2 regions of the Mesorhizobium sp. M7D.F.Ca.US.005.01.1.1 genome follow, and region 2 is predicted to be linked to the other one. Evidence: predicted binding sites of a transcription regulator. Region 2 holds the regulator's gene; the other holds the start of a gene.
What was found. Region 2 encodes LexA, which represses DNA repair genes until DNA is damaged. Its sites were predicted from a motif close to TGTTCNNNNTGTGTTCNG; they were not measured.
Positions count from the first base shown of each region.

Region 1: EJ076_RS14550 (2'-5' RNA ligase family protein) is a predicted target of LexA. The motif match lies at 6,012-6,029, and genes of this name have one in related genera.

Region 1 covers NZ_CP034453.1:3,057,778-3,067,945, reverse strand. The annotation lists gene EJ076_RS14595 (YbfB/YjiJ family MFS transporter) at 1-246, opposite strand, end outside; gene EJ076_RS14590 (hypothetical protein) at 365-709, opposite strand; gene EJ076_RS14585 (LysR substrate-binding domain-containing protein) at 686-1,600, shown strand; gene EJ076_RS14580 (aminopeptidase) at 1,685-2,941, shown strand; gene EJ076_RS14575 (DUF488 domain-containing protein) at 2,960-3,313, shown strand; gene EJ076_RS14570 (ArsC family reductase) at 3,412-3,747, opposite strand; gene EJ076_RS14565 (metalloregulator ArsR/SmtB family transcription factor) at 3,917-4,273, shown strand; gene EJ076_RS14560 (SRPBCC family protein) at 4,270-4,749, shown strand; gene EJ076_RS14555 (nuclear transport factor 2 family protein) at 4,850-5,203, opposite strand; gene EJ076_RS14550 (2'-5' RNA ligase family protein) at 5,337-5,966, opposite strand; gene EJ076_RS14545 (ABC transporter ATP-binding protein) at 6,248-7,333, opposite strand; gene EJ076_RS14540 (cupin domain-containing protein) at 7,323-7,931, opposite strand; gene EJ076_RS14535 (ABC transporter substrate-binding protein) at 8,103-9,182, opposite strand; gene EJ076_RS14530 (ABC transporter permease) at 9,167-10,039, opposite strand; gene EJ076_RS14525 (ABC transporter permease) at 10,036-10,168, opposite strand, start outside.
Region 2 covers NZ_CP034453.1:4,231,223-4,241,390, reverse strand. The annotation lists gene kynU (kynureninase) at 1-1,124, shown strand, start outside; gene lexA (transcriptional repressor LexA) at 1,562-2,299, shown strand; gene EJ076_RS20260 (ComEC/Rec2 family competence protein) at 2,293-4,758, opposite strand; gene gltX (glutamate--tRNA ligase) at 4,860-6,284, shown strand; gene gltA (citrate synthase) at 6,469-7,797, shown strand; gene lpxB (lipid-A-disaccharide synthase) at 7,829-9,001, opposite strand; gene EJ076_RS20240 (LpxI family protein) at 8,994-9,911, opposite strand; gene lpxA (acyl-ACP--UDP-N-acetylglucosamine O-acyltransferase) at 9,883-10,168, opposite strand, start outside.

The sequences.
Region 1 (10,168 bases), 1.2 Mb from region 2:
ACCCGACAGCATCAGCAGGCGCTCGCGCCCATGCGCCCAGCCGCCCGCCGCCGCCAGCGCGCCGACGAGATAGCCGAGATAGTTGGCAGAGGCGATCCAGCCGGCATCGGCCGGCGACAGGTGGAGCTCCTCCATCATGCCAGGCAGGATCGGCGTATAGACAAAGCGGCCGATGCCCATGGCGACGGCCAGGGCAATCATGCCGGCGAAAGCGTAGCGCAGCGCTGTCGAGGTGGGCGATATCATTGCAGCGCACAATAAGTGCGCGAGCCGGTGAAACAATCCGCCTTTTGTTGGGCCAGCGCAACCGCGAGGCGGCGCGATCGCCTCGACTTCTGCTTAAGCCGGAACCCTTGGCGTCCGCTCAGCAGCGTCCACCGGGAGCGGCACGCAATGAAGTCGTTTCGTGCACGGTCCGCCGCGCCGTCAGCCTGAACGGCACATCACCAAGTTCGCGCTCCGACATGGTGTTCAGCACTGGGTGCGAAAGCGGATCGATCAGCCATCCCTGAGTCTCGCCTTCACGGCACGGCTCATACGGCGTATTCGCGGCGAACAAGACCTTCAGCGACGACAATATCCTCAGCATTTCCGGCTCCGTGGGCCTGTCTCCCGTCAATAAAGTCTGCCGTTTCGATATGTCTTTCAATTGAGATTTCAGCCGGATCGGTTTAGAAAAACTCAAATGGCCATGCTCAATCGCGTCCATCTCAACGGCCTTCGCGCCGTCGAAACCGTTGCCCGTCTCGGCTCCCTTGCCGCGGCGGCCGGCGAACTCACCGTTTCCGTCAGCGCCGTCAGCCAGCAGATAAGCCGCACCGAAAAGCAGCTCGGCCAGGCGCTGTTCGAGCGGACGGCGAGCGGTCTCGTACTGACCGAATTCGGCGCCATCTTCGCGGCCCGCCTCGGCGCGGGGTTTCGCGAGCTTGCCCAGGCCGTGGCGCTGGCCGACGAGGCGACGCAATGCACCTTGGTGGTTTCAGTGGCGCCGGCCTTTGCCTCGAAATCGCTGCTGCCCAGGCTGTCGCGTCACTTCGCGCGGCATCCCAACGTGCTGCTGCGCATCGACGCGTCGGTGCGGCTGGCCGATCTCGATCACTCCGACATCGACATCGCCATCCGGCTTGGCGACGGCAAATGGCCTGGCGGGCGGGCGGAACTGCTCCTGACGCAGGAAGTCTTCCCCGTTTGCGCACCGGTGATAGCCAGGAAACTGAAATCGATCGAGGACCTTGCCCAGACCTGCGCGATCACCGACGAGCGGGCGATGATCAACTGGGAAAGCTGGTTCGAGGCGGCTGGTGTTCCACCGGTCACCTTCCTGAAGGGGGCGCGTTTCACCGACCCGATGCTTTGCCTGGAATCGGCGATTGCCGGCCATGGCGTGATGCTGGGCTGGCAATTGCTCACCGCGGATGCGCTGGCCGATGGGCGGCTCGTGGCGCCTTTCGGAATCCGCGCTCAGAGTGGGCTCGGCTATTGGCTGGTGACCTCCGCCACCCGGTCTGAAAGCCGCAAGGTCAGGGATTTCAAGGTCTGGGTCCGCGAGGAGATCGAGGCGACGATGGCGCAGTTCAGGTCGCTTGAAAGCGCGGCCTAGGTCTGGCCCAGCGCAATCGCGGTGGAAAGGATGCGGACTGCGGTCTATGTAAGACCATATCAAAACATTACGGCAGGCAGGATCATGACCACACATACGCGCGGCGTTTCCGCATCGATCGACCCGGTGAAGCTCGACAGGCTGGCGGAAGTTGCCATCAAGGTCGGGCTGCAATTGCAGCCAGGACAGGATCTGGTGCTGACGTCGTCCATCGCGGCGCTGCCGCTAACCAGGCGGATCGTCGAGCACGCCTACAAGGCCGGTGCCGGGCTGGTGACGCCGATCTTCAACGATGACGAGATGACGCTGGCGCGCTACCGCTTCGGCGCCGATGCGAGCTTCGACCGCGCCGCCGGCTGGCTTTATGAAGGCATGGCGAAGGCCTTTTCCAACAATGCGGCAAGGCTGGCCGTACGCGGCGAGGATCCGTCGCTGCTGTCGGCGCAGGATCCGGCGAAAGTGGCACGTGCCAACAAGGCCAATTCGATGGCCTACCAGCCGGCGCTGGAAAAGATCACCGGCTTCGACATCAACTGGAACATCGTCGCCTATCCGGACCTCGCCTGGGCCAGGCAGGTTTTTCCGGAAGACAGCGACGACGTAGCTGTAGCCAAGCTTGCCGACGCCATCTTCGCTGCCTCGCGGGTCGATGTGGAGGACCCGATCGGCAATTGGACGGCGCATAATGCAGCGCTTCGCGGCCGCACCGAATGGCTCAACGGCCATAGTTTCCACGCGCTGCACTTCACCGGACCGGGCACCGACCTGACCGTCGGACTGGCGGACGGCCATGAATGGATGGGCGGCGCCTCGACCGCCAAGAACGGCATCACCTGCAATCCCAACATCCCGACCGAAGAGGTCTTCACCACGCCGCATGCAAAGCGCGTCGAGGGCCATGTTTCCTCGACCAAGCCGCTCTCCTACCAGGGCACGCTGATCGACGAGATCTCGGTGCGTTTCGAGGCGGGCAGGATCGTCGAGGCCAAGGCATCGAAAGGCGAGGACGTGCTGAGGAAAGTGCTCGACACCGACGAGGGCGCGCGCCGCCTCGGCGAGGTGGCGCTGGTGCCGCATTCCTCGCCGATCTCGGCGAGCGGGCTGTTGTTCTTCAACACGCTGTTCGACGAGAACGCCGCCTGCCACATCGCGCTCGGCCAGTGCTATTCGAAGTGCTTCGTCGACGGCGCCTCGCTCAGCCAGGACGAGATCGCGGCGCGCGGCGGCAACAAGAGCTTCATCCACATCGACTGGATGATCGGTTCGGACAAGATCGACATTGACGGCGTTCACAAGGACGGCCGCAAGGTGCCAGTGATGCGCAAGGGCGAGTGGGCCTGACCACTTGCGGAGGGGCCGATGACCTTCGACCTGGCGGTCAAGCGTATCTACGAGCCACCCGCTCCCGATGACGGGCAGCGGGTTCTGGTCGACCGGATCTGGCCGCGCGGTGTCAGCAAGAAGGACGCCGCGCTGGCATTATGGTTGAAGGACATCGCGCCGAGCGACGAGTTGCGCAAATGGTTCGGCCACGAGCCGGCGCGCTGGGCGGAGTTTCAGGAGCGTTATGGCGCTGAGCTGGATGGAAATGGCGAGGCGGTGGGTGAATTGCTTGGCCTGCTTCGCCACGGCAAGGTGACGCTGCTCTATGGCGCGCATGACGAAGCCCACAACAATGCGGTGGCGCTGGCAGGGTATTTGCGCACGGGCTGAGGCGCCTACGTCTGCGACGCCGGCCATCGGCGAAAGCCGTGGCTACATCTGATCTCCACCCTTGCGGGGGAGATTGGCAGCGTCGCCGTCTCGCTACGCTACTTCACTGCCGCTTCATAAACATCAGCCTTGAATCCAACCAGAACCCGATCCCCGACCTCCAGCACCGGTCGCTTGATCATGGTCGGCTTAGCCAGCATCAGCGCTTTGGCCTTCTTTTCGTCGAGGCCCTGCTTGTCCTTGTCCGGCAACTCGCGGAACGTCGTGCTCGCCTTGTTGAGCAGCCTTTCCCAGCCGGCCTTTCCGACCCAGCCATCCAGACGCTTGGCGTCCAGCCCCTCGGCCCTGAAATCGTGAAACCGGTACGCCACGTCATGGCCCTCCAGCCAGACGCGCGCCTTTTTGACCGTGTCGCAGGTGGTGATGCCGTACATCGTGATCGTCAAAACAGTGGCCCTTCGGATTTCGAATCTGATCGCAGATTAAGGACGCTCTGCGCGCTTTGCCAGCGCTCTGCGGCGTGCCTTTGGTTTTGCCCTTGCCAATACTAAGGATTTTTCCTAAGTATATCGGGCCCCTTTTGACAGCGCCTCGACACCGACCATGACAAGCCTTCAGACCGCAACTCCCGGCCCTCCAACGATCGACGGCATCTTTCGCGCTCTTGCCGACCCGACGCGGCGACGCGTTGTGGAGCGACTGAACCGCAGTCCAGCCTCGGTCAGCGAACTCGCAGAGCCTTTCGAGATGGCGCTGCCGTCCTTCATCGAGCATCTCAAGGTGCTTGAGATCTGCGGACTGGTGCGCTCGCAAAAGACCGGCCGGGTCAGGACCTATCAATTGGCAGCCGAGCCATTGAAGCTCGCCGAAAACTGGCTGGCCGAACAGCGCACGCTGTGGGAGCGCCGCCTCGACCAGTTCGACGCCTATGTGATGACCCTCAAGGAGAAAGAAGAATGAGCTATCTCTTCAAGCCGGATCCCAGACTGGACCTCGTGCTGGAGCGCGTCATCGACGCGCCGCGCGAATTGCTGTGGCGCGCCTTGACGACGCCGGAGCATGTCAAACAGTGGTTCACGCCGAAGCCGTGGATGATCACCGACTGCGAGATCGACCTCAGGCCGGGCGGGCTGTTCCGGACGCGCATGCAGTCGCCTGACGGCAACGAGGTCAACGACCGCCATTGCTGCTATCTCGAAATCGCGCCGAACGAGCGGCTGGTTTGGACGGACGCACTGCTGCCGGGCTACCGGCCGTCTGGAGAGCCGTTCATCACCGCAGTCATTTCCCTCCAACCGGATGGCCGGGGCACGCGCTACAGCGCCACCGCCATCCACCGCGACGAGGCGACCCGCAACAACCACGAAGAGATGGGTTTCTTCGACGGTTGGGGCACGGTGGCCGATCAGCTTGCGCAGTATGTGAAGACGATCTGATCTTCTCACATGACGGCCAGGACGTTGTCCTGGCCGTCATGCTTGTTTCCAATCCAGCAGCAGAGAGAGCGGGCTCCCTAAAGCCGGTGGTATTTCCGCCTCAATAGTAGAAGCGCTCTTCGGTGATCTTGCCGTTCTTGACCGTGTAGAGGCCAACTTCATCCATGGTGACACGCTCGCCAGTGGCCTTGGGCGTTATGTCGAACTTGAAGCGCACCGCGAACTGGTCGCCGTTGACATAGGGGCCCTCGACCGAGCCGCCATGCACTTCGTTGTTCTCCTGCCACCATTGGCCCTTCTGCCTGAGCGCCTCCTTGCCACGGGCGATGGCCATTGGCCCTTCCATGGCTTCGAGGCTGACGATATCATCGGCATTGTACTTCTCGGCAGCACCGACATGATCGCCCTGCTGGAGCAGCTCGGTGAAATCCTTGGCAATTTCCGCGATGGTCATTTGTGTTCCTCCTGTTCAGACGCACTGCAAATAGGGAACGATTTGCTGGCCGGCCATCGTCAGTCCGCGCGGTAGCTGACAAGTCGTGTCAGGATGATGGTCGCGCGGACCATGTGACGATGATTTAAGGCGTTTACATCGCGGGCCGGGCATCGTCCTGGCCCGTCAATGGCCAATGGTGAGGCACATCGTACCGACCTTCCTGGATGAAGCTATGGACGAGCGCAAAACCCCGCACTGTCCAACTGATGGGGTTAATCGCCCTTTCGCGAATTTTGGGCACTCCCACTTTGTCGCGAAGCAGCGTGATATGCGGTTCAATGGACTTTGTGAGAAAGAACTTTAACGGGCTATCCGAAATCACTGCCGTGAGGTTTCGCCAGAACTCTTGCAGCGAAGGATTGCCGTCGCTGCTGCGTAAAACAAGCGCGCCACCGCCAAAAGCGCACAAACGATCAAAAGAAACGTCGAATGGTTTTGCGACAATCATCGAGCCGATGTGGTGAGCGAGTTCGACCAAGCCGTCCGGCAGTCCGTCATGGTCGCCGAGTCCAACAAGCGAGATGTGATTGGCAATTATTTTCCCTTTCAGCCCGAGTTCCTGGCGCCAAGCGGTCGCTTGTAGAGCGACAGGGTCGGCGATGGTGCCTTCCATCAGGTGACAGAAGAACAACCGATCAGTGCGACGACGCCTGTTCCGCTCCTGCCAATTGAAAGATGTTTGACCGTTTTCAGCTGTGTTGAATGTGGGCAGTTCATTCATGTCATTCCTCCTTTGCGCCACCCACCTCCGCCAAGCTGGAAATTTTAGAACAAAAAGGGAACAAATAAAGCAAAAACGAAGCGAGCGTTGGTGCTTTCCGCATCAGCGCCCGCGAGTTCAACGGTTGAAGAAGCTGAGTTGGACTTGAAGCCTACGCCCCGTAGCCGATGATGCCCTTGACCTCGAGAAAATCGTGGGTCGCCCAGTCGGCATATTCGCGACCGTTGCCCGACTGCTTGTAGCCGCCGTGCGACGTGTGCTCCGTTTCAGGTATCGATGAACTAACCTGGCAGGATGGGGCAGTTGGCGCCACGGCGCAGGCTGATATGCGCCACGTCGCCGGCGCTGAATTGAAAACCCTCGGCCTGGCGCGGTGCATCGATGACAACAGCTGCGCCTTGCTCGAGCTCGGCATGGAGGCGCAGCGTGCGTCCGTGAAAGACGATGCTGTTGACGCGCGCCGGCGCGGTGCCGGGCGCTGCTTCGGTCATCGCCAGCAAATCCTCCGGGCGCACACCAATGGTCTGCATCTCGCCTTGCCCGGGTGACTGGCCGGTTTCAGCGACGGCCTCCAGCGGCAGGGTGCCGGCAGTGAAACGCAGGCGATCGCCGTCGCGGCCGATAAACCGTGATTGCAGGAGATTCATGGTGCCGATGAAGCTCGCCACAAACTTCGTGGCGGGCCGGTCGTAGAGCGTCGCCGGCGGCGCGATCTGCTCGATGCGTCCCTTGTTCATGACGACGATACGGTCGGAGATCGACAGCGCTTCGGTCTGGTCATGGGTGACCATGACGAATGTGGTGCCGAGCCGCGACTGCAACCGCTTCAGTTCAACCTGCATCTGTTCGCGCAGATGCGCATCGAGCGCCGACAGTGGCTCGTCGAGCAGGAGCACGCGTGGCTCGCAGACGATTGCGCGCGCTAGCGCGACACGCTGGCGCTGGCCGCCCGACAGCTCGGAGACGCGGGCGCCAAGCTTGTCCGCGAGACCGACCATGTCGAGGGCTTCGCCGGTGCGCTTTGCCTGCTCGCTGCCGGAAAGCTTGCGCAGCGACAGGCCGAAGCCGACATTTTCGGCGACATTCATATGCGGAAACAGCGCGTAGTCCTGGAACACAGTGTTGACCGGCCGGTCGAAGGGCCGAAGGGCCGTGATGTCGCGACCGTCGAGCAACACCTTGCCGCTCGACGGGCTTTCGAAGCCGGCAATGACGCGCAGGCTGGTGGTCTTGCCGCACCCGGAGGGCCCGAGCAGCGTGATGAATTCACCGCTGATAATGTCGAGATCGACAGCGTCGAGCCCGACGATGCCGCCGGGAAAAATCTTCGACACCGCCTGCAGCCGCACAAGGGAATCAGGCGCCATCGCGAACCTCGGACGGCTTCGTGGTGTTGACCCAGAGGATCTGGCAGCGCTCTGCGCCCGGATTGCGGAAGGCATGCAAAAGCGTGCTCTTGAACGCAAAACTGTCGCCGGCCTTCAGCACATATTTTGTCGAATCCACCACCAGTTCGACCTCGCCGGCCAGCACGAAGCCGAATTCATGGCCGGCATGCGCATAGGCCTCGGCGGTGCCGCCGCGGGCTTCCACCGTCACCAGCATGCCGGTCAGCGTCGCGCCCGGCGGCGACAACAGCGCCTTGGCGATGCCTTCCGACTTCACCGGGATTTGCCGCCGCTTGTCGGCACGCACGCAATAGAGATCGTTGGCCGCATCGTTGCCGTCGGCGATCAGCGCCGATGGCTCGATGTCGAGGGCGGCGGCGAGCGGCCAGATCACCTTGACGCGCAGCGAGGACATGCCGCGCTCGATCTGGCTCAATGCCCCGATAGACACCCCGGCTTTTGCGGCAAGATCGGCCAGCGACAGGTTGCGCTCGAGCCGCAGCGCCCGCACGCGCCGGCCGACCCGCACATCGGCATCGTCCTTCGGCTTCCCAGCCGCTTCGTCCAGCATGTCCATCCGTTCGTCCTCGTGTTTTACCTTCTCCCCTTGTGGGAGAAGGTGGATCGGCGCGCAGCGCCGAGACGGATGAGGGGTGTTCCAGCGGAGTGAGACGCCGGTGTTCCCTGGAGCACCCCTCATCCGTCGCCTACGGCGACACCTTCTCCCACAAGGGGAGAAGGGGGAGCTTTATCCGCCTGCCTTGACCTTTTCGAACATCTTGGCGAGGTCGTCATTCTGTTTCATCGGTCCGGTGAAGATGGTGGTCTTCAGCATCACCTCCGGATCGGACGGCAGCTGCAATTTCTCCAGCTCCTCCTTCGGAACCGTGGCAAAGGCGGAACTCAGCGAGCTGCCATAACCATAGGCCTCGATCAGGTATTTGCCGGAGTCGGCGTCCAGCCGGCTGTTGATGAAGTCATAGGCGAGATCGACATTCTTGGCGTCCTTGAGCATGACGAAGCCGCAGGCCCAGGTCAGCATGCCTTCCTTCGGCTTCATGAACTCTACCGGCACGCCCTGCTTCTTGAGCGAGGTGGCCGACGCGTTCCAGGTCATGGCGGCGACCAATTGGCCGCTGGCCAGCGCCTGTTCGACCGAGGTCATGTCGGTGGTGTAGTTGGAGAGCAGCGGGCGCTGCTCGCGCAGCTTCTCGGCCACCTTGTCCATTTGCTCCGGCGTCATGTCGAACGGATTGACGCCGGCCAGAAGCGCGGCAACGATCGGCGTGTCATGTACCGCGTCGATGGTCGCCATGCGGCCGGCATACTGCTTGTCCCACAAAAGGTTCCAGCTCGCTTCCGGGTTCTTCACCAGATCGGTGCGGTAGAGGATCGAGGTGTTGCCCCAGTCCCACGGCACCATCCAGACCTTGCCGTCGCCGGCCTGCAGGTCGGGCAGGTTCTTGAACACAGGGAAGATCGAATCCCAGTTCTTGATGCGCTTGGTGTCGATCGGCTGCAGCAGGCCTTCCTTGTTCCAGCGCGCCACCTTGTCATAGCAGGGATGCGCAATGTCGGGGCGGAAGCCGGCCTTGACCTTGGTGAAGGCGTCATCGTCGTCGCCGAAGATCGAGGCCTCGACGCCATCGGGGTGCGCGGCGAGGAAGCTCTTGTTGAAATCGGGCAGTTCATAGCCCGACCAGGTGAAATATTGCAGCTTGTCGCCGGCGAAAGCGACGGTCGACGACAGCGCCAATGCCAGGGCGGCCAGTCCGGCCCGGGCCATTTTTCCGGATATCAGGTCGCCAGATTTCAGGTCGAATGCCATTGCAGTTCTCCTCTCTTGGTTTGTTTTGGTTGTGATGGATTCGCGGGTCTTGGCGCCGTGGCGGACAGGCCGCGATGGCGCAGGATTTCGGCTGCCGCGGCGATGACGAAGGACACCGCCAGTATCGACGTGCCCAGCGCCATGACCGTCGGCAGCGACCTTGGAAAACGCAGCTGGCTCCAGATGTAGAGCGGCAGCGTCGGCTCGGTGCCGGCCAGGAAGAAGACGACGATGAATTCGTCGAAGGAGATCAGGAAGGCCAGCATGAAGGCCGAAACGATGGCCGGCAGGCTGAGCGGCAGCATGACCCGCCGGAAGGTCGTCCAGTCGGAAGCACCGAGATCGAGAGCCGCCTCGCGGATGGTTTTCGGGATGGCGGCGAAGCGGCTGCGCATGATCACCACTGTCGTCGGCAGCGCCACCAATATGTGGCCGAGAACGATGGCGATGCGCGATGGCCCCAGACCGATGAGGTTGATAAGGATCAGCAGCGATATGCCGACGATGACGCCCGGGATCAGGATCGGCAGCCGGGCGATGGCGCTGATGGTGGCGGCCAGCGGCGAGCGGCCATAGAGGTCCATGTAGGACACGGTGATGCCGCAGAGCGTAGCACCTGTGGCGGCAATGGCGCCGATGACGAGGCTGTTCAAGAGCGCATTGGTCAGCGCCGAATTGCCGAACAAAGTCGCGTACCATTGCACGGTAAAGCCTTGCAGCGGAAACGCTGCCTGGATCGAGTTGTTGAAGGAAAACAGCGGGATCAGCAGGACCGGCAGATAGAGAAAGACCAGGTAGGCTATGACGTAAGCGCCAAGCCAGCCGCCGCCTCGCTGTGTGTGCCGCCCCTCGCTCATGTGCGGCTGCCGAATCTGCGGTCGGCGAAGCGCGCGACCAGCACCACGCACAGGATGACCAGCATAACGGCGACGGAGAGTGCTGCGCCAAACGGCCAGTCATTGGCCTTGCCGAACTCAGCCTGGATC
Region 2 (10,168 bases):
CAGCGTCTCATGCCGTTTTTGGCGAGCTGCAGCAGGCGGCGACCCAGGAATGGGCCCAGGGTCTCATCCGGGCCTGGAATACAGCCGGATGGTTCGAGATGCCGATCGAACTCGGTGACCAGCTCGGGCGCCTGATAGGAGCCGGGGCCGGCCAGACCGTCGTCTGCGACACGACGTCGACCAACATCTACAAGGTGTTGCATGCGGCGCTGGAGATGCGGCCCGGCCGGTTGGCCATCGTCGCCGAGGGCGACAGTTTTCCCACCGACCTGTACATCGCCGAAGGCGTGGCCTCGACCCGGGATGGCGTCCTGCTGCGCCTCGCGGGCGTCGACGCGCCAACCATCGAAGAACTGATCGACGAAAGCGTCGCGGTGGTGCTGGTCAACCACGTCAATTACAAATCGGGTGAACTGCGCGACATGGCGGCGCTGACGCGTAAGGCTCATGCGGCCGGAGCGCTGGTCGTCTGGGATCTATGCCACACCGCCGGCGCTCTGCCGGTCGAGCTCGATCACGCAAATGCCGACTTCGCCATCGGCTGCACCTACAAGTACCTCAACGGCGGTCCGGGCGCGCCGGCCTTCATCTATGCCGCCCGGCGCCACCACGGCGAGATCAGCCAGCCACTCAGCGGCTGGTGGGGGCATGCGCGGCCCTTTGCCTTCGAACAGGGTTACGTGGCCGGCACCGGTATCCGCCGCTTTCTGTGCGGCACGCAGCCGGTCCTGTCGATGCGGGCGCTCAAGGGTGCGCTTGCCATCTGGAACGACGTCGACATGGCGGCATTGCGAAAGAAAAGCGTCGCGCTGACCGAACTGTTCATCCAGCTCGTCGAAGCAAAGTGCGGCGCCTATGGTCTCACGCTGGAGACCACCCGCGACACGACCAGCCGCGGCAGCCAGGTGTCGTTCCTTCACGATCATGGCTATCAAATCATGCGGGCGCTGATCGAGCGTGGCGTGATCGGTGATTTCCGCGCGCCATCGACCATCCGTTTCGGCTTCACGCCGCTCTATGTCGGCTACAAGGATGTGTGGCTGGCGGTCGAGGTGCTGGAAGACATTCTGCGCACGGGTGCATGGAAGGACCAGCGTTTCGCCGTCAAGGAGGCCGTTACCTAACGCAGCCGTCTCGACGATCTGTTGTCATAGACTCTCCCCTTGGTCGGATGACGAAGAGACGAATTTCCAGCTCGCACATGCGTTCGTTGCTGGTGGCCAGTGCAGGCTACAATAATTAACCAAGGTTGGCGTTTTGGCTTCGTTTCGTTCACGGCAAACGAAAGCTGGAAAGCCCACCGTCGAGGGGCCTGTCGGCAGCCATGCCAGGCCTGATCTCGGGATGGGCCACAGGCTATTAACCATAACAATTTCAATGTCGGAAAGCGCACTGCGACGGCATGCAGGCGTCGACGAGATCCGCTTGCAACCGCGGAATAATTTCCGCCACCTTAACAAATTCATTAAACTTTAAACGGTTGCAGAACACAACTGGAACAGATAGTGTTTGTTCTGGGTTTGTTTTTCTGATTCTGGTTTCAGGTACCCTGGGGGCCGCCATGCTGACGCGCAAGCAACACGAACTGCTGATGTTCATCCATGAACGCCTGAAGGAAAGCGGCATTCCGCCATCCTTCGATGAGATGAAGGAGGCGCTCGATCTTGCCTCCAAATCCGGGATTCACCGGCTGATTACGGCACTGGAGGAGCGCGGCTTCATTCGCCGGCTGCCCAACCGGGCACGCGCGCTGGAAGTGCTGCGGCTGCCGGATTCGATCGCGCCCGGCCTCAACGCGGCAAAAAAATTCTCGCCAAGCGTCATCCAGGGCAGTCTTGGTCAAGGCGGCCTTGGCCGGCAGATCAAGCCGGCGCTTTCGCGGATGTCTTCGGCCGGCAATGACGACGACGTGGTCTCCGCGGTGTCGATCCCGGTGATGGGCCGCATCGCTGCCGGTGTGCCGATCGACGCCATTCAGCATCAGACGCATTCGATCTCGGTGCCGCCGGACATGATCATGGGCGGCGAGCACTATGCGCTGGAGGTCAAGGGCGACTCGATGATCGAGGCCGGCATTTTCGACGGCGACACCGTCATCATCCGCAATGCCGACACGGCGAGCCCCGGCGAAATCATCGTGGCGCTGGTCGATGAAGAGGAAGCGACGCTGAAGCGGTTCCGCCGCAAGGGCGCCTCGATTGCTCTCGAAGCCGCCAATCCGGCCTATGAAACCCGTATTTTCGGGCCGGACAGGGTCAAGGTGCAAGGCAAGCTCGTCGGCCTGATCCGCCGCTACTGAGGCAGCTGCGGTTTAACCACTGGCTTCTCGGGTCTCTTGAAGGGCGGCAGTCCCCTCGCCTCGCGTGAGAATTTGCGTTGTTCATGCCAAGGCCGGTAGGGCCTGTCCACCGCGAAGCTGACGGTTGCCGGCGCGGTCGCCGACTGGCGATCGAAGAAGACGGCAGCACTGCCTTTGCGAGCCAGTTGTCGCTTGGTGATGACGAGAACCAGCGGATCGTGACAAGCGTCATAGGCCGTCGCGTCATTGATTACGATCAGCCCGGCGAAGCCGCAGGCTTTCCACGTGTCCTTGCGATCCTCGACATAAGCAATGATCGCGCCGGACGTGTGCTTGGCGAGACAAACGCCTGACGTGCAATAGAACGGCGATCCCGGCGGCAGTTCCGGGGCATCCGCGATCTCGAATTGTGCGTCTCCTTGGGTGAAGACTTCCGGCACGACGATGGTTTCGGATGTCAGTGCGCGCTTCCAGTTGTCGACGGTGAATTCGTTCGGCCGTGCGCGGCTGACGGCGAACTCGCCGCCGCCGATCGGCAACGCAACCAGTCGAGCGTCCTCGGAGATCAGCACGTCGGGTGTGCGCGTATCCGAAACGGTCAGCAGGCCGGCAAGCGCGAAGGGAAGAGCGGCGAGCCGCAGCCATGTCGTCGCCATCGTCGCGATGACCAGGGCAATCGCCACCAGCAGGACAGACTGCTGCGAAATCAATCCGACTCCATCGACGGGCGAACGCTCGGAAATCCATCCGGACATGGCGATCATCGCGGTCAGGCCCTTGCCCATCACATAAAGGAATGGACCATCGGCGCCGAAGGGCATCGCCAGCGCACTGAGGACGGCGAAAGGCATGACAACTAGTGACACGATTGGCATGATGGCCAGATTGGCGAACAGGCTTAGCGGCGACACACGCTGAAAATGCCAGATAGCAAACAGCGCCGTGGCGCCGCCGGCGATGATGGATGTCATGGCCAAGCCGCCCGCCGCCAGCAGGAATTTTCGCGTCAGGAAGCCGGGCAAGGATCGCTTCGGCGGCGGCGGTCTGGTTTTCCCCGCGCGATGATCCGACCAGCCGGCATAGGCGCCGACAAGTGCTGCGGTTGCCGCGAAGGACATCTGGAAGCTCGGGCCGACCACCTCGTGCGGCGACACCACGATGACGGCGATCGCCGAGATCGCCAGATTGCGCATGGTGAGTGCCGCCCGATCGAACAGAACGGCAATCAGCATCACCGCCAGCATGATGAAGCTGCGCTCGGCGGCAACGACGACGCCAGAGATGATGAGATAGGCAGCGATCGAGAACAGTGCCGCGGCGGCGGCATATTTCTTGACCGGACGACGCGCGGAAAAGTCGGGAAACAAGGCGAAGGCGCCGCGCAGCAGACCCATGATGGTGCCGGCGACCAGCGCCATGTGCAGTCCTGAAATGGAGATGATGTGGTAGATGCCGGTACGCCGCATCGCTTCATTGATTTCATCGGGAATGCCGGCGCGCACGCCGACGATCAGCGCCGCGGCGATCTCACCTTCGGCGCCACCAATGCTGGCCCTGATGTGGTCGGCAATCGCTTCTCGGGCATTTTCTACGCTTGAGGAAAGGCGGGCCGATAGCGGCATGTCGCCGTCATCGGTGACGACAAGCTTTGGATTGCCGAGAAAGAACCCGCTGCCGCCGATGCCGGCGAAATAACTGTCAAAGGAGAAGTCGTAGCTTTCCGGCCGCACCGGACCGGTCGGCGGCAACAACTTGGCATATCCAATGATCAGGGATCCGGCTGTCATGTCTGCCGGGATCTTGCGTGCCGAAAGCCGCACCCGCTCCGGCATATAGCGCAATTTCGGCCTTGCGGTCGAAGTCACGTCGATGGTCAGCCGGATGCGGCCGCTCTCCATCTGGTCGATCGAGACGACTCGGCCGGTCACCTGCGTCGAGATTTCCGACCCCAGCATCTGCGTGCCCGCGCGCCACGTTTCGACCTTTGCGGCGAGTAGCCCGAGCGCACACAGCAGCGCGGCCATGAAGCACAGATGGGTCTTCGGCCATGAACGGGAGACCAGCGCACAGAGCGCCGCCAGGGCGACGACCGCGACGGGCTTGGCAAAGTCAGGCTCCGCCGTCAGCGAAAAATAGCCGATCGCTCCGATCGCCAGGCAGACCGGCACCAGCAGGAAGGCCACGCCTCGGTCGAGTTCCAGGCCCGCTGCTGTGGCTACGCTATGGCGCAAGCGAGGCAGCGAAATCCGGCCGATTTGCCGGCGCACGCGCACGATCCTGCCGGTTTCGGCAACTGGAACAGAGGCGCCGACATCCGCTTGTAACGGCGCTTTGCCGGGAGCCGGCACGAGGGGCGACGGCGGCGGCAGCGGGGCTGGCAGAGGCGCAAAAAGCGACCGTTCGCTGACGCCAATGACAGCGTCCTCGCCCTGATCCGAGCCCCAGCCTCGTCCAGCCATCGGGTCTGCCCCTTGCGCCCTCGACACCCTATGCTACATGAACGCCAACCGCGCGAAAGTCCGCGCGACAGCACCCGCTTCAGATGGTTTCCGAGAGTTCCATGTCCGACAAGGTCGTCACCCGTTTTGCCCCCTCGCCCACCGGCTACCTGCATATAGGCGGCGCGCGCACGGCGCTGTTCAACTGGCTGTATGCAAAGCACACCGATGGCACGATGCTGCTGCGCATCGAGGACACCGACCGCGAACGCTCCAACGAAGCCGCGACCGCTGCCATTCTCGACGGGCTTTCCTGGCTCGGCCTTACCTGGGACGACGAGCCGGTGTCGCAGTTCGAGCGTGCGCCGCGCCACCGCGAGGTGGCCGAGGAGCTCGTGCGCATGGGCAAGGCCTATTATTGCTACGCGACGCCGGCCGAGCTGGAGGCGATGCGCGAGGCCGCCAGAGCCAAGGGCCTGCCGCCCCGCTATGACGGCCGCTGGCGTGACCGCGACCCCTCAGAGGCTCCTGCAGGCGCCAAGGGCGCCATCCGCATCAAAGCGCCGACCGAGGGCGAGACCATCGTCCATGACCGCGTCCAGGGCGAGGTGCGCTTTCCCAACAAGGATCTCGACGACTTCATCATCCTGCGTTCGGACGGCAATCCGACCTACATGCATGCCGTCGTCGTCGACGATCATGACATGGGCGTCACCCACATCATCCGTGGCGACGACCATTTGACCAATGCCGCCCGTCAGACCGTGATCTATGACGCCATGGGCTGGGACGTGCCGTCCATGTCGCATATCCCGCTGATCCACGGCGCCGACGGTGCCAAGCTGTCGAAACGGCACGGCGCGCTTGGCGTCGAGGCCTATCGCGCCATGGGCTACCTGCCGGAGGCGCTGCTCAACTACCTGGCGCGTCTCGGCTGGAGCCATGGCGACGACGAGATCATGTCGATCACGGACATGATTTCCTGGTTCGACATCGGCGATGTCAACAAGGGCGCGGCCCGCTTCGATTTCGCCAAGCTGGAAGCCATCAACGGCGCGCATATGCGCCGCATGAGCGATGCCGAGCTGTTCGATATCTTCATCGCCACCCTGCCCTATCTGGAGGGTGGCCCGGCAATGGCCTCGCGCTTGAACGACGCCAACAAGGCGCAGTTGCTGGCAGCACTTCCGGGCCTGAAGGAGCGCGCCAAAACGCTGGTCGAACTCGTCGATGGCGCAGCCTTCCTGTTTGCCACGCGACCGCTGCCGATCGATGACAAGGCCGCCCTTCTGCTCAATGACGATGCCCGCAAGATCCTGCGCGGTGCTCACGAAGCTTTGAACGGGCTTACAGGTGACTGGACGGCCGCTGCAGCGGAGGCCGCGATCCGCGAGGTTGCACTCGCTGGTGGCCACAAGCTCGGCGCCGTGGCCCAGCCTTTGCGCGCCGCTTTGACCGGCAAGAGCACCTCGCCGGGTGTGTTCGATGTGCTCGCCGTGCTCGGCCGCGAGGAAAGCCTGGCGCGCATAACCGATCAAATCGATTAGGAGCAAACTGGCCCAAGAAGATTGGCATTGAAAGGCGGGTTTCGCAGTGCAACATTAGGCCTTGGCCCAATCTGGCACGCACCTCCTGAAATGCGGTGGCGAATACGCGCATTGCGGTGATTTCGAAGTGTCGCTTTGCAAGATTTTGCCTTTGCCGGCATGAGGAAACAACAAGGAGTTTGCAATGACCGAAGCTGCGAAAAAACTGGATTTGGGCGGCAAGACCCAGGAGGCCACGGCAACGCTTGAATTCGCCGGCAAGACTCACGAATTCAAGGTGCGAAGCGGTTCGGTCGGGCCTGATGTCATCGACATCGCCTCGCTCTACTCCACCACCGGCGCCTTCACCTACGATCCCGGCTTCACCTCGACGGCAAGCTGCGAATCCGAAATCACCTTCATCGACGGCGACGCCGGCATCCTGTTGCACCGCGGCTATCCGATCGACCAGTTGGCCGAACACGGCGACTTCCTCGAGGTCTGCTATCTCCTGCTCTACGGCGAATTGCCGACCAAGGCGCAGAAGGACGATTTCGATTATCGCGTGACGCGCCACACCATGGTGCATGAGCAGATGTCGCGCTTCTTCACCGGCTTCCGCCGTGACGCGCATCCGATGGCGGTGATGTGCGGCGTGGTCGGCGCGCTGTCGGCCTTCTACCATGACTCCACCGACATCTCCGACCCTTACCAGCGCATGGTCGCCTCCATGCGGCTGATCGCCAAGATGCCGACGATCGCGGCGATGGCCTATAAATACCACATCGGCCAGCCCTTCATTTACCCGAAGAACGAGCTGAATTTCGCTGCCAACTTCCTGCACATGTGCTTTGCCGTGCCGTGCGAGGAGTACAAGATCAATCCAGTGCTGGCGCGCGCCATGGAGCGCATCTTCATACTTCACGCCGATCACGAACAGAACGCCTCGACCTCGACCGTTCGTCTCGCCGGATCGTCGGGCGCCAACCCGTTCGCCTGTATCGCTGCCGGCATCGCATGCCTTTGGGGCCCGGCGCATGGTGGTGCAAACGAAGCGGCGCTCAACATGCTGGGCGAGATCGGCCATGTCGATCACATCCCGGAGTTCATCGCCCGCGCCAAGGACAAGGACGACCCGTTCCGGCTGATGGGCTTTGGCCACCGTGTCTACAAGAACTACGATCCGCGCGCCAAGATCATGCAGAAGACCGCGCACGAGGTTCTGGGCGAGCTTGGCATCAAGGACGATCCGCTGCTCGACATCGCCATGGAACTGGAAAAGATCGCGCTGACAGATTCCTATTTCATCGAGAAGAAGCTCTACCCGAACGTCGACTTCTATTCCGGCATCACGCTGAAGGCGCTGGGCTTCCCCACCACCATGTTCACCGTGCTGTTCGCGGTCGCCCGCACCGTCGGCTGGATCGCGCAGTGGAAGGAGATGATCGAGGACCCACGCCAGAAGATCGGCCGCCCGCGCCAGCTCTATACCGGTGCGCCGGAGCGTGACTATGTGCCGATCGCAAAGCGGTGATCGAGGCTTTCTGGATTGAAGAAGGCGCCCGTCAGGGCGCCTTTTTTATGTGACGCAGCACAACGCCCGCCGCGATCTCGCCTGAAGGCTTGTTGGTCGCCATGCGCCGCGCGATCTCGGCGAAGCCCTGCTTCTGCCAGGCGCGCATCCCACTGTCTGCAAACAGCGCTTCCAATTGCCGGGCCAGATTGTTCGGCTTGACATACTCATTGTAGAATTCCGGAACTAAGGCTCGATCCGAGATCAGATTGGGCAGCAGCGCCGACCAGACGGACAGCAGGTAAGGCGCCACGACTCGGGCGACGGGATCGAGCCTGTAGCAGGAGACCATCGGCACGCCGGCCAGCGCCAGCTCCAGCGATACTGTCCCGGACGCGATCAGCGCGGCATCGGCTTTGCCGAAGGCCTGCCATTTGCGCTGGGAATCGACGATGACCTCAGGCTTCTCATCCCAGCGGTTGACCGAGGATTTGACCAGGTCGGCGACATGCGGAACCGTCGGCAGCAGCAGGCGCAGGCGATGTCCACGCGCGCGCAGCATCGACACCGTCTCGCCGAACGGGTCGAGCAGGCGCCGCACCTCACCGCGCCGCGAACCGGGCAGGACAAGCAGGGTCTTGACGCGATCAGGAGAAAGGTCGCGCGGCAGGTCCTGCGCCTTGGCCGCGGCGAGCACGCCAGCATCATGGGTCAGGCGATGCCCGACATAGGTGCCCGGTGGGCCGCCCAGCCGCTCGAGCTCCTTCACCTCGAACGGCAGGATGCAGAGGATATGGTCGACATAGGGCTTCATCGCCACCGCCCGGCCCGGCCGCCACGCCCAGACGCTCGGGCAGACATAGTGGATGATCGGGATCGATGGATTGGCCGCCCGCACCTTTTTGGCGACGCGCAGCGAAAAGTCCGGGCTGTCGATGGTGACGAGGCAGTCCGGCCTTTCGTCCGCAACGGTCCTGGCCAGCTGACTGATCCGCCGCATCAGGCGCGGCAGGTCGCGCAAGATGGCGCTGAACCCCATCAGGGCGATCTCGCCGGCATCGAATGGCGATGCCAGTCCCAGCGCCTGCAAATGGCGGCCGCCGAGTCCGACGAGTTGCACCTCGCGCCCGGTAGCCTGCTTGAGCGAACGCACGATGTCGGCGCCGAGCAGATCGCCAGACTCCTCTCCGGCAACGATCGCGACCTTCAATGCCCTGTCAGCCATTGTGTGGCTCCGTCGCGGCAGGCAGACCAATGACGAACAGACCGAGTGCGTTGGCGCGCGCGATGGTTTCGGGGCCTTCGAGAATCAGCGAACGTCCCGCCTCGACGGCAATGCCGGCAAGCCCGGCCGCATGCACGGCTTCGACCGTTTGCGGGCCAATGGAAGGAAGATCCGCGCGCAGTTCCTGACCAGGCTTGGCGCACTTGACCAGAACGCCGCGGGTCTTCCCCGCAATGCGGCCATGGCCGCGCAGCAGCTTCGCACGGTCGAGCAGTCCGGCCGTCCCCTCGATGCCTTCCAGCGCGATCGTTCGACCGCCGACCGCAATCGCCGCCTGGCCGATATCCAGCGCGCCGATGGCCTTTGCCGCTGCAAGGCCTGCCTCGATGTCGCGCCAGTCCGATTTCCGTGGGATGGCTTTGGTCAGGACGCCTTCGGTGGCGACAAGGTTCGGCACGATTTCGTGGGCGCCGACGACCTTTATTCCACGCGCTTCGAGACCTCGCGCCAGGACCTTCAGCAGGCCATCGTCGCCACGCGCCAGCGCCGCGACAACAACCGGTATCACTGCGAGCAGGCTGAGACTTGGACGGAGCTGCGTCAGTCTTGGCCGGCGCTTGATCTCGCCGGCAAGCACCAGATGGGTGATCCGGTGCCGCCTCAGCAACCGTATCAGCGAGCCGATACCTTCCAGGGCGAGGCTTTCATGCTCATACCGGGAGAGCTCCGCCATCCGGTCGGCCTCGCCTTCCATCACGATGACGAAGGGCGGATAGCCTTGTTCAGCCGAACCGGCCGCGACTTCGACCGGCAGACTGCCGCCGCCGGCGATGATGCCGACCCTGGAGCCCGGCGAGAGATCAAGACGCGCTGCCGCTGCCTCAGTCTTCGTCATCGACATCGTCGCCATCGCCGCCCTTGAGCGACGGCACAGCATAGTGCCGCTTGCCGCGACTGGTGATGAAATCGATGATCTTCATGGCGGTCGGCGACGACGCGAACTCCGCCTTGGCGAACTCGATGTTCTCGCCAACGGTGCGGGAACGGTCGAAGATCATCCTGTAAGCCTTGCGCAGCACAAGGATTTCGGACCTCGGCAGGCCGGAGCGCTTCAGGCCGATAATGTTGAGGCCGCGCAGACTGGCGCGGTTGCCGACCGCGATGGCA